4 regions of the Aliivibrio sp. 1S128 genome follow, and region 1 is predicted to be linked to each of the others. Evidence: predicted binding sites of a transcription regulator. Region 1 holds the regulator's gene; each other region holds the start of a gene.
The links. Region 1 encodes CRP, which controls carbon source genes, mostly activating them, when cyclic AMP is high. Its sites were predicted from a motif close to TGTGANNNNNNTCACA; they were not measured.
Positions count from the first base shown of each region.

Region 2: a site for CRP is predicted at 2,087-2,102, ahead of dinG (ATP-dependent DNA helicase DinG). Genes of this name have one in related genera too.
Region 3: a site for CRP is predicted at 2,444-2,459, ahead of deoD (purine-nucleoside phosphorylase). Genes of this name have one in related genera too.
Region 4: a site for CRP is predicted at 3,004-3,019, ahead of A6E03_RS00560 (ROK family protein). Genes of this name have one in related genera too.

Region 1 is NZ_MAJV01000003.1:280,766-285,755, reverse strand. Features, by position in the region: gene astD (succinylglutamate-semialdehyde dehydrogenase) at 1-1,104, shown strand, start outside; gene A6E03_RS03120 (DUF1338 domain-containing protein) at 1,117-1,911, shown strand; gene crp (cAMP-activated global transcriptional regulator CRP) at 1,982-2,614, opposite strand; gene A6E03_RS03110 (OsmC family protein) at 2,861-3,262, shown strand; gene hslU (HslU--HslV peptidase ATPase subunit) at 3,379-4,713, opposite strand; gene hslV (ATP-dependent protease subunit HslV) at 4,736-4,990, opposite strand, start outside.
Region 2 is NZ_MAJV01000102.1:148,139-153,128, reverse strand. Features, by position in the region: gene A6E03_RS12565 (porin) at 1-12, opposite strand, end outside; gene A6E03_RS12560 (porin) at 641-1,660, opposite strand; gene dinG (ATP-dependent DNA helicase DinG) at 2,192-4,276, shown strand; gene A6E03_RS12550 (TSUP family transporter) at 4,396-4,990, shown strand, end outside.
Region 3 is NZ_MAJV01000121.1:30,649-35,638, forward strand. Features, by position in the region: gene A6E03_RS16630 (mechanosensitive ion channel family protein) at 1-115, shown strand, start outside; gene A6E03_RS16635 (TrkH family potassium uptake protein) at 210-1,574, opposite strand; gene A6E03_RS16640 (TrkA family potassium uptake protein) at 1,571-2,233, opposite strand; gene deoD (purine-nucleoside phosphorylase) at 2,566-3,276, shown strand; gene A6E03_RS16650 (lactate dehydrogenase) at 3,331-4,800, shown strand; gene A6E03_RS16655 (sugar-binding transcriptional regulator) at 4,809-4,990, shown strand, end outside.
Region 4 is NZ_MAJV01000001.1:123,242-128,231, reverse strand. Features, by position in the region: gene treC (alpha,alpha-phosphotrehalase) at 1-586, shown strand, start outside; gene pyk (pyruvate kinase) at 686-2,131, opposite strand; gene queE (7-carboxy-7-deazaguanine synthase QueE) at 2,236-2,916, opposite strand; gene A6E03_RS00560 (ROK family protein) at 3,100-4,314, shown strand; gene ltaE (low-specificity L-threonine aldolase) at 4,417-4,990, opposite strand, start outside.

The sequences.
Region 1 (4,990 bases):
AAAGAGCGTGAAGCTGCTGGAAATAAAATTGTACTTAGACATCGACCTTTAGGTGTTATGGCTGTCTTTGGGCCGTACAACTTCCCAGGACACCTTCCTAATGGTCATATTGTTCCTGCACTGCTAGCAGGTAATACTGTCGTGCTAAAACCCTCAGAGCAAACGCCATGGACCAGTGAAGTCGTCATGAAATTATGGCAACAAGCAGGCTTGCCAAATGGTGTGATTAACCTAGTACAAGGTGCTCGTTCAACGGGTGAAGCGCTAGCGGGAGCTAAAGGTATTGATGGCCTGTTATTTACCGGTAGTGCGAATACTGGACATATCCTGCATCGCCAATTTTCAGGAGACACCGGAAAAATGCTGGCTCTAGAAATGGGCGGTAATAATCCGATGGTTATTTCAAAAGATTTTGGCGACCAAGAAGCGGCAGTTTACACCATTATTCAATCGGCATTCATTAGTGCGGGTCAACGTTGTACGTGTGCGCGTCGCTTATATGTCCCTATTGGAAAAGCAGGCGATGAGTTGTTAGTTCGCCTTGTTGAGGTGGCAAAAAGCATCGTTGTTGACCAACCGTTTGCTGATAACGCTCCGTTTATGGGATCGCAAATATCAGTCGCAGCAGCAGAGTTTATTCTCAATGCTCAGAAGAATTTACAAGCTTTGGGTGGAGAGTCTTTACTTGAAGCCAAAAGCTTAGGTCATGCCTTTGTTTCACCGGGTATTATTGACGCGACTAACGTTGCTGAATTACCAGATGAAGAATACTTTGGACCATTACTGCAAGTGGTGCGTTACGAGACATTAGAAGAAGCCGTAAAGCTTGCTAATGACACTTGTTATGGATTATCGGCAGGCCTTGTTTCCACGGATGACAGTGAGTGGGAATATTTTGTAGAGCATATTCGTGCTGGTATTGTAAATCGTAACCGTCAATTGACGGGAGCAAGTGGTGACGCGCCATTTGGTGGTCCGGGTGCCTCTGGCAATATGAAACCAAGTGCGTATTACGCAGCGGATTACTGTGCATATCCAATGGCATCAATGGAAGGCGATGCATGTGAAATACCTGCACAACTCTCTCCGGGTTTAACTCTATAAGAGGCGATAAACATGAATAATGTAAATTCTTTATTTTCGTCATTGTGGAAAGATTATATTGCGCGCTTATCCCCATCTGCTGGGAAGGTGCATCAATTACTGTCTAATAACGATGAACTGATTAACGATCATATTGCGCTACGTACGTTTAATTTACCTAAAGTTGGATTACAGACTCTTGCTGCACCATTTTTAGCAATAGGCTATAAAGCGTGTGAGATTTATGACTTTGAAGCTAAAAAACTGAAAGCGCAGCATTTTGAGCACCCAGATCCTAATGCGCCACTCGTTTTTATTAGTGAATTATTAGTAGAAGAGTTATCACCTGAAATACAGGACATTATTCATGGCTTGGTTGAACAAGTACCAGCCCACTATTTTGCCACCAGTGATTTTCTTTCTTCCGGTAGGCCTTGGACATTAAGTTTCGAAGACTATCAAGTATTAGCGAAGGAAAGTGAGTACGCTTCTTGGTTAGCGGCTCATGGTTATGGCGCTAATCACTTTACGGTTTACGTTAATCAGCTTGAAGCGTTCTCTGAAGTGGTTGATGTGAACCAACACTTACGTGATGCAGGTTTTGCAATGAACGAAGTGGGTGGTGAAGTGAAAGGCTCTCCTGAGGTTTACTTAGAACAGTCATCAACAATGGCGGATAAAGTGAAAGTGAATTTTACGGAGGGTGAGTTTGAAATTCCTGGTGGATTTTATGAGTTTGCTAAGCGATATACGTTGCCAAGTGGGAAGATATATACAGGATTTGTCGCTGCATCTGCTGATAAAATTTTTGAAAGCACAGACAGTTAATTCTAAAATTTAGGCATAAAAAAACGCAGCTCAAGGGCTGCGTTTTTATTCGTTTAAGATAAGCGTTAAATTAACGAGTACCGTAAACTACAATTGTTTTACCGTGTGCAGAGATCAAGTTTTGCTCTTCAAGCATCTTCAAGATACGGCCAACAGTTTCACGTGAACAACCTACAATTTGACCGATCTCTTGACGAGTGATCTTAATTTGCATGCCATCTGGGTGAGTCATCGCATCTGGTTGTTTAGCTAGATTCAGTAGAGTCTGAGCGATACGGCCTGTAACGTCTAAGAATGCTAAATCACCCACTTTTTGGCTAGTGATTTGTAGACGAGTTGCCATTTGAGCAGAAAGACGCATCAGAATATCTGGATTTACTTGGATAAGTTGACGGAATTTCTTAAATGAAATCTCAGCAACTTCACAAGGGCTTTTTGCACGAACCCATGCTGAACGTTCTTGACCTTCTTCAAACAAGCCAAGTTCACCAATGAAGTCACCTTGGTTTAGGTAAGAAAGGATCATTTCCTTTCCTTCTTCATCTTTAATTAGTACAGCAACAGAACCTTTTACGATGTAGTAAAGAGTCTCAGCTTTTTCACCCGCGTGAATCAAAGTACTTTTTGATGGGTACTTATGAATGTGACAATGAGATAAGAACCACTCTAATGTTGGGTCTGTCTGAGGTTTACCTAGAACCATACTTTTATACTTCCTCTGCGTTTGCCAAGTAGGCGATGTCCATTTTAAAATAACTGAGCCAAATATCAGTTTGGCCTATACAATATGGTTATCGGAACAAGGCTGCATGTTCGTTGGGATAATTGATAAAATCATACCCTGTTTCGCCGTTGATTTCTTGACTTTGATCGTATGAAATGTGCGACCAAGGGCACAGTTTCGTGAAATGGATCACGAGTTTTCCTTTTATGTAGTAAAGAGGCTTTTATGAACGCTGAAGTTAAATGGATTGATGGATTTACTTTCTTAGGTCAATCTCAATCTGGTCACTCTGTTGTAATGGATGGTAATGGTGGAGAAAAAGCACCAAGCCCAATGGAATTAGTGTTAATGGCTGCCGGTGGATGCAGTTCTGTTGATGTTGTTGATGGTCTAAAATCAGCAAATCAAGCCGTACTTGGTTGCGTTGCAAAGCTATCAAGTGATCGTCGTGAAACCGCGCCGAAGTTGTTTACTCATATTAACATTCACTTTGAAGTGAGTGGAGATAATCTCGATCCTAAGGTGGTTGAGCGAGTCACTGCTGATTCATTACAGAAATATTGTTCTGTGTGTTTAATGCTAGGTGAAGGCATTGAGATGACACATTCTTGGGAAGTGATTGCTTAGATTATTTTTTCCAAAGAAAAAGCCTCATACATTTTGATGTATGAGGCTTTATTTTTAACTATTGTTTAACCAGTAATAATGAACAGATAATTACTGGAATTAGTATTCGTCGTCAATTATAGAATGAAACGACTTAGATCTTCATTAGCAATCAGATCACCTAAGCGAGATGTTACGTAAGCGGCATCTACCGTTAGGCTCTCGCCATCTTTTTCGGATGCGTCATAAGAGATCTCTTCCATTAGGCGTTCCATCACGGTGTGCAGACGACGTGCGCCAATGTTTTCTGTGCTTTCATTTACTTGGAATGCGGATTCTGCAATACGAGTAATGCCATCTTCAGTAAACTCAAGATTAACATTTTCTGTTGCTAATAAAGCGATGTATTGCTCTGTTAACGATGCATTTGGTTCGGTAAGAATACGTTTAAAATCATTCGCAGTTAATGCTTCAAGTTCAACACGAATTGGTAAGCGACCTTGTAGTTCAGGGATAAGGTCCGATGGCTTAGCCATTTGGAATGCACCTGAAGTGATAAATAACATGTGATCTGTTTTTACCATACCGTGCTTAGTGCTTACTGTGCTGCCTTCAACTAATGGAAGTAGGTCACGTTGCACACCTTCACGAGATACGTCACCAGACTGGGAGTTAGACCCTTTACAGATTTTATCTATCTCATCAATAAAGACGATACCGTGGTTTTCTACGTTGAAAATCGCTTGTTCTTTTAATTCTTCAGGGTTAACTAATTTAGCGCCTTCTTCTTCAGATAGGGCTTTAAGCGCATCTTTAATTTTCATCTTACGCTTTTTAGTTGTTTCACCACCAGATAGATTTTGGAACATACCTTGAAGTTGGTTTGTCATCTCTTCCATACCAGGAGGAGCCATGATTTCTACGCCAACTTGAGGAGCCGCAACATCCACTTCGATTTCTTTGTCATCTAGCTTACCTTCACGTAATTTTTTACGGAAAGATTGGCGAGTGCCTGAGTCATTATCGCTTTCTTCATTTTTACCCCATGCATCACGAGCCGGTGGTAATAAAATATCGAGAATACGATCTTCAGCTTGTTCTTCAGCACGGAATTTTACTTTTTCTACCGCTTGCTGATGTGTCATTTTTATTGCCACGTCAGTTAAGTCACGAATAATGCTGTCGACTTCTTTGCCTACGTAACCCACTTCGGTGAATTTTGTGGCTTCTACTTTTATGAAAGGCGCGTTTGCTAATTTAGCTAAACGACGGGCAATTTCGGTTTTACCAACACCCGTTGGTCCGATCATTAAAATATTTTTTGGGGTTACTTCAGCACGCAACTCAGGGTTAAGTTGCATACGACGCCAGCGGTTACGCAGTGCGATTGCCACTGAACGTTTTGCTTTATCTTGACCAATAATATGGCTATCTAGTTCGTGTACGATTTCACGAGGAGTCATCTCAGACATGGGTATTCCTTATTATTTATCGTTAAACGTTCAGTTCTTCAATGGTATGATTATGGTTAGTGTAGACATCAATATCGCCCGCAATCGTCAATGCTTTTGTGGCAATTTCACGTGCATCTAAATCAGTGTTTTCTAGTAATGCAGTCGCTGCAGAGCGAGCAAAATAACCACCAGAACCAATGGTAAGAAGGTCATTATCCGCATTGATTAAATCACCCGTACCGCTGATGATTAGAGACGTTGTTTTATCTGCAACGATTAACATCGCTTCAAGGCG
Region 2 (4,990 bases), on a different contig from region 1:
AGTCTTTTTCATAATAAGTCCACTGCCTTTTCTTAGAAAGATTTGGAAATCCGATTTCCGGTTCCCTTTATGTTAGAGCGCTACAGTTACATCTAATTGTGCGACTTGTTAGCGTCTCCGTTTCTGGACGCTACTTTGCTAAAGTTTTCTCATTGTGTCAACGCACAAAGTCAAGGAAAGTAAAAATTGATAAATACAAGCAATACAGAGGGTTACAGCGGACATTTTGATTATGTGACGTAGTTCAAACTGGAAAATATAAATAAAAATAAAAATAAACACAGAGAGAATCAACACTTCGCCAGTAAGTCATTAATAATAATAAGCAATAAATGTAAATTAACCTAAATTACCCGAAACACCACTACCAGGGCATTCATATTTATAGATAGAAATTGACAATAATAAATACGACAAAACTAATTATATTTAGTCGTATTTTTTTTCAATCACGAGAGCCACAATAAAGAATTCATAAGAAATGCTAAAAAATAATTGTGACCTTTACCTCACTTTTCAATCAATAAAAAAAACAATGTTAAAAACTCGACACACCAAACAGCTAAATTACATAAAAAAAGAGCAAAAAAAAACCAGTCAAAAGACTGGTTTTAATAATTTAAAAACTTAAATGGTTATACTAGAAGTAGTAATAACCAGCTGCGAATACATAAGTTTCTTCATCAGAAGCACCGGCATCAAGATCCTGACGAATATCAATACCCATATCCATATTCTTAGCTAGTGTGTACATTGCTGCCACGTTCATATAAGAGTAATCAGTCTCTTTCTTTGAAATTTCTTTAGTATTAGCCGCGTAACCTGCTGCTAATGTTAAGTCTTCACTTAATGCATAACCAGCAGATAGGTAATAACCAGTATTCTCTTTATTAGTTAGGTTTTTACCTGTTAGATCATCTGAATCACCATCTTCAATCCAGAAGTTTGCACCAAGTTTAACGGCACCAAGCTTAACGTTACCAGTAACAGTCATTACATCATACTCAGCTTCGTCACGAGTTTCGTAACCAGCATATACATTAAAGATCTCTTGCTCGATACCTACGTAACCATTCACACCTTTATCTGCAGCAACATGATTGTCACCAGTTTCAAAGTAAGAAATACCGTAAGCAAAACCGCTTGTTGAACCTTGGAATTTTACAACATTAAAACCATCAGAAGCGTCACCCGCAGAAGCGCCAAACTCGTAAGTATTATCACCAGCGCCATCTACAGCATCAAGTGCAGTATCATTTTCCCAACCAAAAGAGGCAATACCAAAACCAGTATCAAAACCTAACCATGCTTTATCTACATCAGTCGCAGGACCTGAATACTTATCAGAAGAAGATGCAGCTTTAGCATCAGGGTCAGTTGAGTAGTTCAACATAAAGTCAGTTTCAAAATAACCAACAATACGATTATTACGGTAGTTAACGGCTAAAGTAAGACCTGTTGCCCAATCATCATATATTGCTTTAGATGCAGTATCGTAATAACCACCAACACCTACAGAACCAGACACAGAAAACTGGTCTTTATGCATAGAGTCAAATGCAAACATGTCATCGTTTTTACTGTTTTGGCTGCTTGTATCAACAGCAAAAGCTGAAGTTGAGATGCTTGCTACTGCAAGAGCTAAAAGAGTCTTTTTCATAATAATCCACTGCCTTTTCTTAGAAAGATTGGAAATCCGTTTTCCGGTTCCATGTATTTATGTATTTTTCATTCCGTATCGACCAACGCATCTAACCGTGCGATTAATCCATACTTCGTTAATTCGAGAGCTACTTTGCAAAAAGTTTTAACGCATGTCAAACCCAAACCAAAAGTAATATAAAAATATATAAACACTTAAAATACAACAAGATAACCCCAACCAGCATGAATTTACGTCCTTTAAAATCACAATTAAAAACAAATATATAAATATTTATTTTCCACATTAAAAGAATATAAATCCAAATAACGCAAACTTAGGTATGAAAAATAAGAATAAAAAACCAAAATAAAACGAAAAACAACCAAAATATACAATCTAAAAATTAACATTTACATCTTAAGAGTGCATACATCTCAAAATCGTGACAAAAGTCTCTAATTTATTATATAAGAATCCATTTTTTGCAGGAGATCACATTTAAACAAGCGTGTTACAATGGTTTTTTATATCCATTTGAGTCGACTCATGCTGAACAAAGCTGTTACTGATTGCATTCGCGAAAGCTATAAAACACTGCAAGACCAACTTCCCGGCTTTATACCTCGCCGTGCACAGAACTATTTAGTAGCAGAAATCGCTAAATCACTTGCTGGGGAATATAGTGAAACTCATCGCATGATTGTTGCTGAAGCAGGTACAGGCATTGGTAAATCTTTAGCTTATCTGCTAAGTGCCATCCCTTTCGCTAAACTAAATAATAAAAAAATTGTGATTTCGACAGCAACAGTTGCCTTACAAGAACAATTAGCTCATAAGGATCTTCCTTTTTATCGTCGTATTTCACCATTACCTTTCTCTTTTATTATAGCTAAAGGACGTCAGCGCTATTGTTGCAGCCACAAACTGGCTTTATTAGTAGAAACGAATCATGAAGAAGATAAGCAAACAGCCTTATTTACAGAAAAACCTAAAAAGAAAGATTTAGATCTTTTAAAACGTATGTATAAAGCATTATCTGAGGGTAAGTGGGATGGTGATACCGATAGCTGGCCTAGTACAATTCCATCATCTATTTGGCAATCTATCGTTTCAGATAAATACAGTTGCCATAACGGTTTGCCAATGCACCGTGAATGCCCATTTCAAAAAGCACGTGAACACCTTGATAAAGCTGACGTAGTCATAGCAAATCACAGTCTAGTGATGGCTGATATTGAGCTTGGTGGTGGCGTGGTTTTATCTGAGCCAGAACAGACTATCTATATATTCGATGAGGCTCATCATTTACCACATGTTGCTCGAGAACATTCTGCTGCTGCTGCAAATTTAAAAGGTACCGTGTCTTGGTTAGAATCTTTAAATAAATCTGTCAGTAAATTTTGTAATCTTGCAGACCAAAAACGCGTAAATCGCTTTCAAAATACACTGCATGATAATTTACAAGAGTTAATCCCCTCTTTAAGTCAACTAAGCAAACAATTCGATCCTACCTTATTTAATAATGATGGAATTTACCGCTTTGAGCATGGTGAAATTCCAACTTGGCTTGCAGAGCAATCAAAAGATTTAAAAGAACTATCAACGAAAGCCAATCAAGCTTTAGCGAAGATCAGTGATTTGATTTCTGAACGCATGAAAGATGGGGAACTCGCACCAAGAATGGCAGAACCTGCATTAGCCGAAATGGGATTTTATCTTCAACGATTAGAAAATTTGGCTCAAGTGTGGTTTTTAATGGCAAAACCCAATAGTGATAAAGGAGCCCCACTTGCTCGTTGGTTAGAAAAAAGTAAAGACAGAGAAAGTGACGTTGTAATTAACGTATCTCCTCTTGAAGTAGGTTGGCAGCTAGATCAAAATTTATGGAGCAGAGCCGCGGGTGCAGTAATTGTATCAGCGACTATGCGTGCTCTTAATAGCTATTCTTTTTTCTGTAAGCAAGCTGGTATATCAGAAAAACCAGAGGATGGCGTTCGTTTTCTTTCTTTAGCATCACCATTTAATTACCAAGAAAATGCACAGTTAGTCATTCCAAAATTACCAATAGAACCCTCTGATCCCGGTTTTACAGATTTATTAATTGAAGAGCTGCCTTTTTATTTAGCAGACCAAACATCAAGCTTAGTTTTATTCTCTTCCTATTGGCAAATGAATAAAGTAGCAGAAGGTATTGAAAAAATAGCAAAGAAACACGGATGGAGTTTATTAATTCAAGGGCAAGAATCTCGTCAAGAAATAATTAAAAAACATTCAAAACTTTGTGAATCTAATAAAATTAGTATCTTATTTGGAACCGGGAGTTTTTCTGAAGGGTTAGATTTACCAGGAAACTTGCTCACAAACCTAATAATAACCAAGATACCATTTGGTGTCCCAACCTCCCCAGTTGAAGAGGCTCATTCTGAATACATAGAAAGCAGAGGTGGAAATCCATTTATGCAGATCAGTGTTCCAGAAGCCAGTAAAAAATTGATTCAATCCGTTGGACGTTTACTGCGTAAAGAAGAAGATTCTGGTAGAGTTGTCCTCTTTGATCGCCGAGTAATAACTAAACGTTATGGCAAGGCGCTTTTAGATGCATTACCTCCTTTTAAGAGGGTAATTGAGTAAACCTTTCGCACATTGCGAACCTAAGACTATGCCAATAATTAAATGATTTCTCTATAAAATAGTAGAGATCATGTTATTGGTATTGATATCACTATACCCATTATTATATAAGAGTTGATATGGAATTTCTTGAACCTAGTACCCTAATTGTTTTAGGGTTGGTTGCCTTTATTGCTGGATTTATTGATGCCGTTGCTGGTGGTGGTGGTATGTTAACCGTACCCGCTTTACTTTCAATTGGATTACCACCTCACATTGCTTTAGGTACAAACAAACTTGCAGCTACTTTTGCTTCATCAACGGCGGCTTTAACCTATTTTAAAAAGAAACTATTTGACCCTGGTTTTTGGAAAGCTTCATTTGTTGCCACTCTTTTTGGTGCTACCTTCGGGACATTACTGGTTAATTATATTTCTACCGAATGGTTAGAAAAAGGATTACCCCTAATTATTCTTGCCGCTGCTCTTTATACTATATGGCCTACACGTGTAATATCTGAACAAAATCAATTACCAGAAAAAACACCAACATTAAAAAAACAGCAAGTAATACAAGGCTTAACATTAGGATTCTATGATGGTGTTGCAGGTCCTGGTACTGGTGCCTTTTGGACGGTAAGTAGCATGGCTATGTATCGCCTTAATATCTTATTAGCGTCAGGTTTAGCTAAAGCAATGAATTTCACAAGTAACATTACCTCTTTAGTTACTTTTG
Region 3 (4,990 bases), on a different contig from region 1:
TCATAAGGTAAAGCAAGATGTCTTAATTAAGATTGGAGATATCATTGCACGACACGATGCTGAAATCGCCTTCCCTACTCAATCCCTTAAAATTGAGCAATTACCCGTTGAGTAATCACGCCACTCACGGTTAATAACAAATAATCAAATATAAAAAAGGGCATCACATTATATGTATGCCCTTTGTCTATGAAAAACGCGATAGACAATCAACCGGTTAACACACTCTCTTCAGGGTATTTCACACAAGATTTCTCCGGTCTTGCTAACATATAAGCCAATGTGAGTGGACCAATACGACCAATGACCATCACAATAACCATAATAAACTTACCTGCCTCAGATAAATCCGCAGTTAAGCCCGCTGTTAACCCTACCGTAGCGAACGCTGAAATAACCTCAAACATAACTTTATCAAACCCTGCTTTCTCTGTGATCATTAAAGAAAACATTGCAATAGAAAGCAATACACCACTAACAACGATAATGGCTAATGATTTAGTTACAATCGGCCAACCAATCGTACGTTTAAACATGACTACGTTTTTCTTTTGACGCAAGAATGTCCATGTAGCTACTGCGGCAACGGTAATCGTTGATACTTTTAAGCCCCCACCCGTTGAAGTAGATCCGGCACCTATCAACATTAAAATAATCATGATAAATAATGCAGGCTGCGTGAACTGAGTTAAATCGACACTATTAAAACCCGCAGTTCGAGCACTTGCTGATTGAAAAAATGCCGCTAACCACTTATCTCCGGTCGATAAGGCTGCGAGTGTATTTGGGTTATTGTATTCAAGAACATAGAAAAATAATGTACCTATGACTAACAAGGTTGGTGTCGCTATGATCATTATTTTTGTATGCAGTTGCAAACGACTGAATCCCTTTGAACTGTTTTTTACTAAATCGACAATAACCGTAAAACCTAATCCTCCACCAATAAACAGCAAGGATAACGTCAAGATAACCAAAGGATCACCGACATAACTCATTAGACTGTCTGAAAATAATGAAAAACCCGCATTATTGAAGGCTGAAATAGAATGAAACGCCGCATAAAATAACCCTTTAGCGATACCAAGATCTGGAATCCAACGAAAAGATAAGATAATCATACCTATCAATTCAGCAACTAAAGCAAAACAAATAATGCTTTTAATTAATTTGCGTAAGTTTACTTTTTTCTCTTGTCCTAATGCTTCTTTCGCTAAGGCTTGCTGACGTAAGCTCAAGCGTAAACCAAATACATAAAGCAAGACTGCTGATAATGTCATCTGCCCTAAGCCACCAATTTGCATCAAGAACATTAAGACAATTTTACCACTTATCGTAAAGTGAGTACCTGTATCTACAACGCCTAGGCCAGTCACACTAATAGCAGAAGTTGCTGTAAATAGCGCATCCATAAAACTTAATCCTGACACTGAAAATACAGGCAAGGTCAGTAATACCGCAGATGGTAATAAAATAGCTAAAAATGAAAAAAGAATAATCTTTGGTTCAGACCATTCCTTTGCTTTTTGACTATTCTTTATTGGAAATAAACCGCGTTTAGGTAAATAACTCATAAGCTTCTAATTTTTTTAGCTAATTTATCTTCAGGGCCAACAATAATTAGAATGTCTCCTATCTCTAACACTTTACTGTGCTCTGGTGCACTCTCTATTTCAGGACCTCGTTTAAGGGCTAAAATCTTCACATCCGACATTTGGCAGAAATCTAGTTGATCGAGCGATTTCCCCATGTTCTTACCACCAACCACAATTTCAGTCATTGCAAGGCCGCTACCCAGTTGGTGAAATTCAAATACACGCTTATCCAACATTTTTCTTGCAACACGGATGCCCATGTCTCTTTCTGGCAAAATTATATGGTCTGCGCCAATTTTAGTTAAAATCTTAGCGTGAAATTTATCGTTCGCTTTTACCCATACCGTTTTAACACCGGCTTCTTTTAATACTAACGTCGTCAATATACTCGCGTTAATATCAGAACCAATGGCAACCATGACCATATCGTACTCATCAAGCTTTAATTCTGAGATGGTTTCTTCATTAGCGCAATTAGCCACGATTGCAGTAGAAACAAAGTCAGTGGCCTTTTTTACTCGCTCTTCATTTATATCAATAGCAAGCACTTGTGAACCATATTGATGCAACTCTTCACAAACGGTTAATCCAAAACGGCCTAAGCCTATTACTGCGTATTGTTTATTTTTTGCTTTCATCAAATTCACTCACTTATTTATTATGATAATAAATTACCTTTGGCATCATCCCCCTAGAAGGTAATAAGTTCAATCTAATTGAGAATTAAGGATAAGGAAACTAAACCTATGTATTAAAGCTAAGACCACTTACAAAAGGTTGCGATTGCCCAATCACTTTCAACAATTTTAGTTATCAATATTGAAAATAATGTAGTTCCAACAAGAAAATGTGACATTAATCTCATGACACCTTAAAATATAGGCTTAAAATAGCTACATATCGAACAAAACCGTTCAACAATTTTAGTTATACTGAATTTAATTTCAACTTTTAGACTGGAGACCTTATTATGGCTACCCCACACATTAATGCACAAGTTGGTGATTTCGCAGAAACAGTTTTAATGCCTGGAGACCCATTACGCGCAAAATTCATTGCTGAAAACTTCTTAGAAGACGTTACGCAAGTATGTGATGTTCGTAATATGTTTGGTTACACTGGTACTTACAAAGGAAAAAAAGTGTCGGTAATGGGTCACGGCATGGGGATTCCATCTTGTTGTATCTATGTTCATGAGCTAATCGCAGAATTCGGCGTGAAAAACGTAATTCGTGTTGGTAGCTGTGGCGCAGTGCATGATGACGTTAAATTAATGGACGTCGTTATTGGTATGGGTGCATCGACTGATTCAAAAGTAAACCGTATTCGTTTCAACAACCACGACTTCGCAGCTATCGCTGATTTCGGTTTGTTAGAAACGGCTGTTGCTCAAGCACGTGAGTTAAACGTACCTGTAAAAGTAGGTAATGTATTCTCTGCTGACCTTTTCTACTCTCCAGAAGCTGATCTGTTCGACAAAATGGAAAAATTAGGCATTCTTGGTGTTGATATGGAAGCCGCAGGGATTTATGGTGTAGCCGCTGATTTAGGCGCAAAAGCCCTAACAATTCTAACGGTTTCAGACCATATTAAACGTGGTGAAAAACTAAGCTCTGAAGATCGTCAAAAATCATTCAATGACATGATGACGGTTGCATTAGAAACAGCGATTAAATTGTAATCATGTTTGCGCCAGTATATAAAACTGGCGCTTAAAATCTATAAGGGGTGTCTAGTGCCGACCGAAAAACTGCCGTTGGCTGCTAAAGGGTTACAACTCAATTTTTGTAAAACATTGGCGTGTGACAATTTTGGTAATAGCGATGAACAACATTATTTAGTTCAACGTACTAACCCTAAGCGACCTGCATTAGTTTGCCGGAAATGTGGCGCTTTTCCTCCCTTAATCAATAATAATGAAGTATTGAATGAACTGGCACGTCAGCGTACTGTGCAGTCTCACTCGTTACCTTCTTGTAATAACCCTGCCTGCGACCATCTTGGTCTTGATGTATTAACTCATCGCGAACTTTACCATGCGTTTGGTTACAGTGGTGACCGTCAACGTTATCGTTGTAAGTCTTGTGCATCAACCTTTGTTGACAAGTGGTCAGGAGAGAATCAAAAAAGTCTCATCCAACAAAAGATTTTAGGTTTTTTATTTACGGGTTATTCGGTACGTGAAATTTGCCGACGATTACATATAAATCCTAAGACCTTTTACGATCATATAAATCAAATCGCTAATCGTTGTCGCCGTCATATGTCTTTGTTTGACACAAGATTGCAGCACGACAGAACAGAAATACAACTGGCGTCCAATGCCACCCCATTACAACCGTTAAGTAATAACGGTGTTTTTTGGTATACGACAGTGGAAATGAATTCGGGTTATGTTATCGCTCAGCATATTAATTATTCTGAATGCGATAATCCAGGCACTCAATCGGATCACGACCCTTTTAATGATGAAGCTCAATTCTTACCTAATACCTTCATTGGTGAGGCTAACTCACAGCCAACACTCGCTTCAAATTCAATCTTTAAACGAGTAGATAATAAGTATCAAGAAATTTTAGCCAGAGCAAATGTAGAAGATCCTCTTGGCAATTATGTTTCTTTAAATTACCCATCAAAAGGAGCGATAATTCGACCTCCTTATACTTCATACGCTCATTTTTTAGAAATACAGCAAGCATTCTCACATTGTGATTCTATTGAAATTTATATGCCACAAGAACCCATGCTGCGCTCTGCAGCAATGTCTGTCTTTTTAAAACGCATTCAAGAAAATAGCATTGACTTATTATACGTAACTCAAGATAGCGCATTTCCTCTTGAAGAGAGTGGAAAGAAAATTGATATCCATTTAGTTGGTTGGTGGCGTGATCGTTGGGCATTTACTGAAGTTAACGAACAACATAAAGGGATCTGCCATCTTAATGGGGCTGAGAACAATGAGGTTTATTGGTTAAAACGTGCTTCTGCAACAACAGCAAAAGACTATCAAGACCGCTTCTATACCCAATTTACGAGTTTAGTTGATGAGCCTAGACGAAAATTACGTCCAGCGAGTTTACTTCCACTACTCGATATATTCAGATCATGGCATAATCTATGCCATCAAGATAAATTTGGCATCACGCCAGCACAAAAATTAGGGTTGATTTCTAAACCAATCACTCTTGCAGAATTATTAAGTTAGGACAAGCTATGACCCTATTGCCTTCTCAAGATCAAACCGAAAATACAGATATGCTCACTGAAATAGCGATCCTTTATTATCAAGAAGGAGCGACTCAGGAAGAGATATCAAAGAAATTTGGTTTATCTCGTGCCAAAGTCGGTCGTATGTTAAGAAAAGCACGAGAAGAAGGCATTGTAGAAATAACAGT
Region 4 (4,990 bases), on a different contig from region 1:
AGGTGAAGAGATCGGGATGACCAACCCACATTATACGTCTATTGATCAATATCGAGATCTTGAAAGTACCAATATGTACGATATCATGGTGAACCAAGATAAGTCAGTTTCAAACGATGAGATGCTTGAGATTTTAGACCAGAAATCTCGAGATAATTCACGTACCCCAATGCAATGGAATGATTCGGACAATGCTGGGTTTACTCAAGGAAAACCATGGTTATCGATTGCGACTAACTATAAGAGTATAAATGCAGAAAAAGCAGTCAGTGATTCAAGTTCCGTGTTTTACTTTTATCAGAAATTGATTCAGTTGCGTAAGCGTCTTGATGTCATTACTACTGGGGATTATCGCGATCTAATGCCTGACCATAAATCTCTATTTTGTTACCAGCGTGAAAATACGACGCATCGTTTGATTGCGGTACATAATTTTTACGGTAATGACGTTCCTGTTACTTTAGATTTAACAGGGAAGCAATCGGAGTACATTTTAGCTAACTACGATGATGTCGGATCTACACCGCCGCAAGAGAATGGGATGCTGCGTCCGTATGAATGCCGCGTTGTATTAATCCAAAAGTAATGTAAATGATAAGCTACAAGCACTGAATTGACGTAAAAAAAGCCCTGAAAATCATTACGACTCTCAGGGCTTTTTAATACTTTAATTTAGCGAGTTTTATTACTCAACAGTAATGATACGCATGCAGTTAGTTGAGCCTACAATGTCCATTACATCACCTTGAGTGATAATAACTTGGTCGCCTTTTACTAATAGACCTTTGTCTTTTAGTGCATTGATAGCGGCGTGCGTTGATGGAAGACCAGAACCTGCATCCTCATCAAAGAATACAGGCGTTACACCACGGTAAAGTGTTGCACGGTTGAGAGTGCTTTCGTTACGAGACAAAGCGAAGATTGGTAGACCTGAGCTTAGACGAGACATCATTAATGGTGTACGACCAGATTCAGTTAACGTGATCATCGCTGTGATGCCTTCCATGTGGTTTGCTGCGTACATGGTAGACATTGCAATGGTTTCTTCTGGTGTAGTAAAACGACGGTCTAAACGGTGGTTAGATACGTTTACTGTTGGCACTTTTTCAGCACCAATACAAACACTTGCCATTGAAGTTACGGTTTCAACAGGGAAATCACCTGCTGCTGTTTCTGCAGAAAGCATTACCGCATCTGAACCATCAAGTACGGCGTTAGCAACGTCCATCACTTCAGCACGAGTTGGCATTGGGCTAGTGATCATTGATTCCATCATTTGTGTAGCGGTAATAACCGTACGGTTAAGGCTACGAGCACGACGGATCAGTTGTTTTTGAACACCAACTAGCTCAGGGTCGCCAATTTCAACACCTAAGTCGCCACGAGCAACCATTACTACGTCAGACGCCATGATGATGTCATCCATTGCTTCTTCTGTTGCTACTGTTTCAGCGCGTTCTACTTTTGCTACTAACTTAGCATCAAGACCAGCTTCACGAGCTAGACGACGAGCGTAGTTCATGTCTTCGCCGTTACGTGGGAAAGAAACGGCTAGGTAATCTACTTTCATCGCAGCAGCAGTGATGATGTCCGCTTTGTCTTTTTCAGTCAATGCATCAGCAGAAAGACCGCCGCCTTGTTTATTGATGCCTTTATTATTTGATAAAGGACCAGCAACTGTTACTTCAGTATGAACCTTGTTACCTTCAACTGACGTTACTTTAAGTTGTACACGACCATCATCAAGAAGCAGCACATCGCCAGTAACAACGTCTTGTGGAAGTTCTTTATAATCTAGACCTACAGAGTCTTGGTTACCTTCACCTTTTGGTAAATCGCTATCTAGTGTGAATTTATCACCAATAGCTAATTGGATTTTACCGTCTTTGAAAGTAGAAACGCGAATTTTTGGACCTTGAAGGTCACCAAGAATAGCAACGTGAGTTCCTAGCTTAGCCGCGATTTCACGTACTTTTTTAGTACGCATAATGTGGTCTTCTGGGCTACCGTGTGAAAAGTTCATACGAACAACGTTTGCACCAGCGATAATGATTTTTTCAAGATTATTATCACGATCAGTTGCAGGGCCAAGAGTACAAACGATTTTTGTTCTACGTAGTCTGTTAGACATATTATCTCCAAGAGGATGTTATTGTATTTGTTTCATTATCAGATAAACATATATCGAGAATGATTACATTTCCATGATTCAAACAAGTAAATTGTAAAAATTTATCACGCAATCGCTAAATACTTATGTGTTTGTATAGAAAGTCGCCAGTTATTCTTAATGCAAGTTTCAATACACAGTTCAGTAGCGCGTGGCTTCTGGCTAATAGGTTGCAATGCAATCGTTACATCGGATAGTAGATTAACGCCATCCAGTAGCGCTTCTAGTTGTTCAATGTCTTTATTTGTACCAACAGGATGTTTAATTTCATTAGCGCGCATTAACGCTTGTTCTAATACAGGCAATTTACCTTTCATGTTTATTTTAGGTGACACTGTCACCCAAGTGTCATTAGACGTTAATACAGGGTAGGTTCCACTGGTCTCAATCTGACAGCGATAACCATGTTGCTCTAACTCTACTGTTAGGGGGGTTAAATCATACATACATGGTTCACCACCAGTGATAACCACATGTTTAGCTGTATATCCTTGCTGTTCTAACATATTTATAATTTGAGTACTTGTTAACTCTGTCCAACTTGGCGTATCTTCTGTTTTAGCCAGAATCGTTGCTAAATCAGTTTTATCACTTAATTCAACGTCCCATGTTTGCTTGGTATCACACCAAGAACACCCCACAGGACAACCTTGTAAACGTAAAAAAATAGAAGGGACTCCAGTAAATGTCCCTTCACCTTGGATAGTTTCAAATAACTCATTAATTTTAAATGATGGCGCTGACATAATTATTTTACTCAAATAAAAAACTATAAATTTTGGTGGATGAAATACGGCTTAAAGTCGCATTTTCAGTAAATATTTCATAAACTTCGTGATTAGGGTCACGTAGGCTAACTCTTAAGCTTCACAATTACTTCGCAAAGTAAAAAAATGATTTATTGTTACATTTTCTCATTGGAGACACCCATGTACGTGGCCCAACCCGGACAGATTGATCACTTAAAACAAGTAAATGCAGGACGGGTTTATAAACTAATTGACCAACGTGGCCCTATCTCTCGCATTGATCTTTCAAAAGAGAGCAATTTAGCTCCTGCAAGTATAACTAAAATTACACGTGAATTGCTTGATGCACACCTTATCAAAGAAACGGAGGTACAAGAAGGAAATAGTAGAGGGCGCCCTGCAATTGGATTAAAAGTAGATAATGATGGGTGGCAATTTCTTTCACTTCGTTTAGGTAGAGGTTACTTAACCATTGCTTTGCACAGCTTAAGCGGTCAGCAAATCATTGAAGAAAAGCAGAACATCAAAGAAAGAGAGCAAGATGAGCTATTAGCCAAGCTATTGACTGAAATTGAATGTTTTTTCCAAAAGCACGCTCGAATTCTAGGAAGAATTACCAGCATTGCGATTTCTTTACCTGGGTTAGTTGTGTCATCTCAAGGGTTAGTGATTCAGATGCCACATTATAATGTGAATAACCTTCCTCTTGGTCCTAAAATTTACGAAGCGACAGGCTTACCTGTTTTTGTTGGTAATGACACAAGAAGTTGGGCTTTAGCTGAAAAGCTCTTTGGTAATTCACAAGAGTTTGATAATTCAATTCTTGTATCCATTCATCACGGTGTTGGTGCCGGTATTATAATGAATGGAGAAGTGCTGCAAGGTCGAACTGGTAATATCGGTGAAATGGGGCACATTCAAATTAACAAACTTGGGTTACGTTGTCACTGTGGTAACTCAGGGTGTTTAGAAACCATTGCCAGCGCAAAAGCCTTACGGGATCAAGTTAAAAATTTAATCAACAGCGGTCACCAGACCTCGCTAAAAAACAAAGTAATCACAATTGAGAATATTTGCTTAGCTGCAAACGCAGGCGATATTTTAGCCAAGCAAGTCATCACAGAGCTTGGACACAGTTTAGGTGAAGCAGTCGCAATTATGGTTAATTTGTTTAATCCTGAAATAGTATTGATTGGAGGCGAAATAAACCTTTCTAAGCACATTTTATATCCAGCGATAATGGATTGTATTCAGAACCAAGTTCTTCCTTTATATGCCAAAGATACGAGATTAGAAGAAAGTCGATTTTACACTCAAGCAACGATGCCCGGAGCTGCACTAGTGAAACAAGCAATGTTTGATGGTTCATTATTAATGAAAGTGATTGAAGGGTAATTTAACACATTATTTATTTTAGATAATACGATAAAAAGCATACAAAAAAGAGCATCCTTAACATGCTCTTTTTCTGTATCAATACTGGCTATAATCGAACAGTTATACCTTTAAAAAAGCAATAAACGTATCAATATCATCTTTTGAAATGTCTTTATGAGTCACAAAACGGATAGGGTTACCCGCAGAGATTAAGATATCTTGTTGTTGAGCTTTTTGTTCAATGTGGTGGATATCAACATTCATGTCTAATTTTGCAAAAACGATATTTGTTTGAATATGTTCAACATTGACAGAAAAACCATCCACTGTATTCAATTGTTCAGCAAGGTATTTTGCATTGCTGTGGTCTATAGCTAACTGAGGAACTTGCTCAGTTAATGCCAATTTACCCGCGGCAGCAAGGATACCCGCTTGGCGCATGCCACCACCTAACATTTTTCTAATGCGGCGTGCTTTCTGGATATACTCTTTAGGGCCTAACAATAAAGAACCAATGGGAGCGGATAGGCCTTTTGATAAACAGATTGTCATGCTATCAAAATGTTGTGCGATCTCTTTAATATCAACATTAAGTGCTGTTGCTGCGTTATAAACACGAGCACCGTCTAAGTGAAGCGCCAAATTATGCTTATTAACAAACTCACGAGCTTGAGCGAGATACGCCAATGGCAAC